Cupriavidus metallidurans CH34: one gene and its partner. The protein of the gene in region 1 interacts with the protein of each later gene in a pairwise test. Links are inferred from orthologs where the notes say so. Each region holds a gene or a part of one and is shown on either strand. Other genes may lie near its edges. The genes, in order: purT and RMET_RS13150.

The links.
Region 2: the proteins of purT (region 1) and RMET_RS13150 interact in binary tests that used the Escherichia coli proteins (3 or more experiments, as listed by UniProt). The link is inferred for Cupriavidus metallidurans CH34 from one-to-one orthologs.

What each region holds. Positions count from the first base shown.
Region 1 is NC_007973.1:1,974,419-1,977,564, forward strand. The notes cover bases 187-3,013. They hold purT (formate-dependent phosphoribosylglycinamide formyltransferase), read left to right. Parts: upstream 187-912; coding sequence 913-2,115; downstream 2,116-3,013. Other genes in these bases: RMET_RS09105 (TonB-dependent siderophore receptor), read left to right, coding at 187-821; RMET_RS09115 (mechanosensitive ion channel family protein), read right to left, coding at 2,193-3,013. Also shown: more of RMET_RS09105, read left to right, coding at 1-186; more of RMET_RS09115, read right to left, coding at 3,014-3,146. UniProt on the Escherichia coli protein: Involved in the de novo purine biosynthesis. Catalyzes the transfer of formate to 5-phospho-ribosyl-glycinamide (GAR), producing 5-phospho-ribosyl-N-formylglycinamide (FGAR). Formate is provided by PurU via hydrolysis of 10-formyl-tetrahydrofolate.
Region 2 is NC_007973.1:2,845,883-2,849,110, reverse strand. What follows is about bases 1-2,909. They hold RMET_RS13150 (polyprenyl synthetase family protein), read left to right. Parts: upstream 1-967; coding sequence 968-1,852; downstream 1,853-2,909. Other genes in these bases: dxs (1-deoxy-D-xylulose-5-phosphate synthase), read left to right, coding at 1,897-2,909; RMET_RS13155 (exodeoxyribonuclease VII small subunit), read left to right, coding at 663-971; RMET_RS13160 (aromatic ring-hydroxylating oxygenase subunit alpha), read right to left, coding at 1-204. Also shown: more of dxs, read left to right, coding at 2,910-3,228.

The DNA of each region.
Region 1 (3,146 bases):
CGATCCAGCTGACCGAGCGCTGGTCGGTGCTGGGCGGGCTGCGCTTCACCAACTACGAGCAGAACAGCTACGGGACCGACGGCACGCGCACCACCCACTATGACAAGACCGGCCTGCTGACGCCGACCGTCGCGCTGATGTTCAAGCCGATGCCGAGCACCACGCTGTACGCCAGCTACGTGGAAGCGTTCGACGGCGGCACCACGGTCGGCACGACGTTCGCGAACGCGGGCGCGCAACTGAATCCGGTCAAGAGCAAGCAATACGAAATCGGCGCGAAGACGGATCAGGGTCTCTGGACCGGCACGGCGGCGCTGTTCCGCATCGAGCGCGGTGCCGAGTACACCAACTCGCAGAACGTGTTGGTGCAGGATGGCCTGTCGATCTACCAGGGCGCAGAGCTGGCTGGAGCCGCGCGTATCGGCTCCCAATGGGAAGTGGGCGGCAGCGCGATGTATCTGGACAGCTACTACGACAAGGGCCAGACCTACAACGGCAACCGCGTGGCCGGCGCGCCCAGCTTCATCCTGACCGGCCGGCTGGCGTATCGCATTCCGTACGTGCCGGGCCTGAAGGTGGGCATCGACGGCAAGTACACGGGCACAACCAAGCTGCGCCCGGCCGGCGACCTCACGCTGGGTGGTTACACGATATTCAACCTTGGCGCGACGTACAGCACACGCGTGGCAGGCAAGGAACTGACGCTGCGGGCAGCGTTGACCAACCTGACCAACAAACGCTACTGGGGCTTCCAGTACGCGGAGTACATCCAGCCGGGCGATCCGCGCGCGATCAGCGTCAGCGCGAAGATCTCGTACTGAGGAGCATAAGCGACGTCAGGGAACCGGGATGTCGCGCCGGGCATCGCCCGCGTATACAATCCCGGTTTTTCTGACCTGATCGAGCCGCCCCATGACCACCCTTGGAACGCCCCTCTCCCCGTCCGCCACCAAAGTCATGCTGCTAGGCTCAGGTGAGCTGGGCAAGGAAGTGCTGATCGCGCTGCAGCGCCTGGGCGTGGAGACGATCGCCGTCGACCGCTACGAGAACGCGCCGGGCCAGCAGGTGGCCCACCATGCGCGCACGATCACGATGAGCGACGGCGAACAGCTCAAGGCACTGATCGAAGCCGAGCGGCCGGATCTGGTGGTGCCAGAGATCGAAGCCATCGCCACGCCAATGCTCGAAGCCCTGGAAGCGGCCGGCGTGGTTCGCGTGATCCCCACGGCTCGCGCCGCCCGCCTGACGATGGACCGCGAAGGTATCCGCCGCCTGGCCGCCGAGACCCTGGGCCTGCCCACCAGCCCGTACAAATTCTGCGATTCGCTCGAGGAACTGCAAGCCGCGATCGACGGCGGCATCGGCTACCCGTGCGTGGTCAAGCCCGTGATGAGCAGTTCCGGCAAGGGCCAGAGCAAGATCGACGGTCCCGCGGACGTCAAGGCCGCGTGGGACTATGCCATGGCCGGCGGCCGCGTCAGCCACGGCCGCGTGATCGTCGAAGGCTTTATCGACTTCGACTACGAAATCACGCTGCTGACCGTGCGCGCCGTGGGCGCCAATGGCGAAGTGGAAACGCATTTCTGCGAGCCGATCGGCCACGTGCAGGTCGCGGGTGACTACGTGGAAAGCTGGCAACCGCACCCGATGCACCCGAAGGCACTGGAAACCTCGCAGCATATCGCGCGTGCCGTGACCGCCGATCTGGGCGGCCAGGGCCTGTTCGGCGTGGAACTGTTCGTCAAGGGCGAGCAGGTCTGGTTCAGCGAAGTCAGCCCGCGTCCGCACGACACCGGCATGGTGACGATGATTACGCAGTGGCAGAACGAGTTCGAACTCCACGCCCGCGCCATCCTCGGCCTGCCCGTCAGCACCGCGCTGCGCGCGCCCGGCGCGAGCGCCGTGATCTACGGCGGCGTTGAAGCCGAAGGCATTGTTTTCGATGGCGTGGACGAGGCGCTGCGCGTGCCGCAGACGGAACTGCGCCTGTTCGGCAAGCCGGAGTCGTTCACGAAGCGCCGCATGGGCGTGGCGCTGGCCTACGCCGAAGACGTGGATACGGCACGCGAGCGCGCCAAGGAAGCGGCGGGCAAGGTCAAGCCGCGGAAGGCGTAAGCGCTGCGCTTTGCTGACTCCCCTCTCCCGACGACGGGAGAAGGGAGAAGGGAGAAGGGACAGGGAGAAATCCCCCCCTAAGCCACCCTGTCGGCCCGATCCGTCGGGGCCGATGGCGGCTGGCGCATCCCCGAGTCCGCGGCGGCCACGGCCAGTGCGGCGTGCTGGTCGGCCATCGTCGCACCGCTGCGCAGCCCGCTCAGGTCCGCGCCTGACGGCGCCTGATACACCCGCAAACCCAGCTCCGGCAGAATCGCGAACAGGTGGTCGAAGATATCGCCCTGGATACGTTCGTAGTCCGTCCAGTTCGTGAGCGTGGTAAAGCAGTAAATCTCGATCGGAATGCCCTGCGAGTCGGATTCCATCATCCGCAGGTTCAGCAGCAGATCGTGATGAATTTCCGGATGCGCGCGCAGGAAGGCGATGCCATAGGCGCGGAACGTGCCCAGGTTGGTCAGCCGACGGCGGTTGACCGGGTCTGTGTCGGCACGCAGGATCTCCCGGTTGGCCCGATCGACCTCCTCCTGCTTGACCTCGAGATAGTCATGCAGCAGCTTGAACCGCATCAGCGCCCTGACCTCCTCCTCGTCCAGGAACCGCACGCTGGTGGCATCGATCCGGAGCGTCCGTTTGATGCGGCGCGCGCCGGACTCGAACATGTGCCGGTAGTTGCGGTAGCTCTCCGAGAACAGCTTGTAGGTTGGCACCGTCGTCACGGTGTTGTCCCAATTCTTGACCTTGACCGTATGCAGCGCCACGTCCATGACGAAACCATCGGCATTGGACTGGGGCATTTCGATCCAGTCGCCAATGCGCAGCATGTCGTTCGAGGTGAGCTGCGTGCTGGCCACCAGGGACAGCAGCGTGTCCTTGAACACGAGCAGCAGCACCGCAGATAGCGCGCCGATACCGGACAGCATCCAGAGCGGCGAGCGGTCGATCAGGATCGACAGCACCAGCACACCGCAGACCAGCCACAGCGCGAGCTGGGCCACCTGGATGTAGCCCTTGATCGAATGCGTCTGCGCGCT
Region 2 (3,228 bases), 870 kb from region 1 along the record:
CACCAGCATACGGCCTTCGTCCTCGGCGGCCAGCGTCTGAAAGTCGCCGGTCTCCGGCACCATCAGTTCGTGGCCGACGTAGCCGGGGCCATTCTTGAACAGCAGTTCCAGTTCTTGTTGATGCAGTGCCTCGTCAAAGTAGACATTTACGGGCAACTGCGAATCAGCCGGCGCCAGCTTGAGCGCGGTGCTGAGATTGGACATTATCCCCACTCCCTATAACAGGCGAAAGCAGTGAACAACCCAACCATCGAAATATGAATCGATTTGGGAAACCGTGTCAGACGAGCCGGATCCGGCCAGGTTCCCCGGGGTTGGTGATGGGGAAAATGTGCCCGCCGACACACCGCGTATGAGCGGTCATGTTGGTGCGGACGCAACGGCGCGGAACTCGCTGACGAGCCCGGGATTGTACCCGAGCCAAAAAGTTAAGGGCCTGATTTTTTTGCCTTTTTAGCGAAAAAGTCGACCCGGGTCGTCATGGAGGTGCCCTTTCGGGCGCATTCCGAATGACGACCCGGCCGCACACGTCACTTCCCTGTCAAAACCCGGTGCTAGGCAGATATCCATGTGGTCGGTGTGGCTATTGCGCCGGTCAGGCGATTCTGCGACCAAGCTCAGGATTGGCGTAAAATCCCGGATTCCCCTGATGAAGGCCTGACATGCCAAGAACCACGACCGCCCCGGTCCAGCCTGAAGATACGCCGGCCGCCAGCGTGCCGCCGGCTTCCTATGAGGCCGCGATGGCCGAGCTGGAAACGCTGGTGGCGAGCATGGAAAGCGGCGATCTGCCGCTCGAGGCATCGCTTGCCGCCTACCGCCGTGGTGCCGAGCTGGTGCGCTTTTGCCAGCAGAGCCTGGAGCGCGTGGCGCAGCAGGTCAAGGTACTCGAAGGTGACGCACTGAAGCCGCTAGCCGGCGAGTCGCGCACCCAGAACAACGCAGACAGCAACAGCGCAGATTTCGAATGAGCGATTTCGCCACTTGGATGCGGGCGCAGGGCGCCCGCACCGAAGCCGCTTTGGAAGCGGCCCTACCTTCCACGGACACAATTCCATACACCCTCCATGAGGCGATGCGCTATGCTGTGCTCGGCGGTGGCAAGCGTGTGCGCCCCCTGTTAGTGCACGCTGCGGGCGAGGTGGTCGGTGCGACACCCGAGGCCTGCGACGCCGCAGCATGCGCCGTCGAGATGATTCACGCCTATTCGCTGGTCCACGACGACATGCCCTGCATGGACGACGACGATCTGCGCCGCGGACGCCCCACGGTCCACAAGGCCTATGACGAGGCCACGGCCCTGCTGGTCGGTGACGCGCTGCAGAGCCAGGCGTTTATCGTGCTGGCCCAGACCCCGGCTCTGGCTGCGGAAGCGCGCCTGAAAGTGGTGGCGGAACTGGCCGTGGCATCGGGCTCGATAGGCATGTGCGGTGGACAAGCCATCGACCTCCAGAACGTTGGCAAGGCCATGACCCGCGAGGCGCTCGAAGGCATGCACCGCATGAAGACCGGCGCCCTGTTGCGCGCCAGCGTGCGCATGGGTGCGTTGTGCGGAAACATCGACCAGGCCGGCCTTGTGGCGCTTGATCGATATGCCGCGGCCGTGGGATTGGCGTTCCAGGTCGTGGACGATATTCTCGACGTCACTGCCGACACGGCAACGCTTGGCAAGACGGCGGGCAAGGATGCCGCGAACGACAAGCCGACCTACGTATCGCTGCTTGGCCTGGATGCCGCACGCGAGCTGGCTGCCCAGCTTCGCACCGACGCCCACGAGGCGCTGGAGGGATTCGGCACACGCGCTGGCCGGCTCGCCGAACTGGCCGACCTGATCGTGCTGCGCTCAAACTGAACTGAAAAGCCGGACGCACAGAATCCGGCGGCCGAACGGACACCATGACCTACACGCTGCTCAATAAAATCGACGACCCCGCGGACCTGCGCAAGCTGGACCGTCGCCAGCTCGACACGCTGGCCGAGGAACTCCGCGCCTACGTGCTCGAATCGGTCTCGCAAACCGGCGGGCACCTGTCGTCCAACCTCGGCACGGTGGAGCTGACGATCGCGCTGCACTATGTCTTCGACACACCGAACGATCGCGTGGTCTGGGACGTGGGTCACCAGAGCTATCCCCACAAGATCCTGACTGGCCGCCGCGACCGCATGTCGACGCTGCGCCAGTACGGTGGCATCTCCGGCTTCCCGCGCCGTGCCGAGAGCGAGTACGACACTTTCGGTACTGCGCATTCGTCGACGTCGATTTCCGCGGCGCTGGGCATGGCGCTCGGTGCCCGTACCCGGGGCGAGAAGCGCGTGGGTATTGCCGTGATCGGCGATGGCGCGATGACCGCCGGCATGGCTTTCGAAGCCATGAACAATGCGGGCGTCTACAAGGACCTGCCGATGCTGGTGGTGCTGAACGACAACGACATGTCGATCTCCCCGCCGGTGGGCATGTTGAACAAGCACCTGGCGCGCCTGATGTCGGGCCAGTTCTACGCGGCCACCAAGAAGGGCATCGAGAAGGTGCTGTCGGTGGCGCCGCCGGTGCTCGAATTCGCCAAGCGCCTGGAAGAACATGCCAAGGGCATGGTCGTGCCGGCCACGCTGTTCGAAGAATTCGGTTTCGACTACGTCGGCCCGATCGACGGCCACGACCTCGAGTCGCTGGTCCCGACGCTGCAGAACATCCGCCAGCGCGCGCTGGAAGGCCACGGCCCGCAGTTCCTGCACGTGGTGACCAAGAAGGGCCAGGGCTACAAGCTGGCCGAGGCCGATCCGATCCTCTACCACGGCCCGGGCAAGTTCAATCCGGCCGAGGGTATCCGTCCGTCGGCCAAGCCGTCGCGCAAGACCTACACGCAGGTGTTTGGCGAGTGGCTGTGCGACATGGCCGCCGCCGACAAGCGTCTGATCGGCGTGACGCCGGCCATGCGCGAAGGCTCGGGCATGGTCGAGTTCGAAAAGCGCTTCCCGGACCGCTACTACGACGTCGGTATCGCAGAGCAGCACGCGGTGACCTTCGCCGGCGGCCTGGCCTGTGAGGGCCTGAAGCCGGTTGTGGCGATCTACTCGACGTTCCTGCAACGTGGTTACGACCAGCTTATTCACGACGTGGCGCTGCAGAACCTGCCAGTGGTGTTCGCGCTGGACCGCGCTGGTCTGGTGGGCGCCGATGGTGCCACGCACGCCGGTGTGTACGACATCCCGTTCCTGCGCTGCATCCCG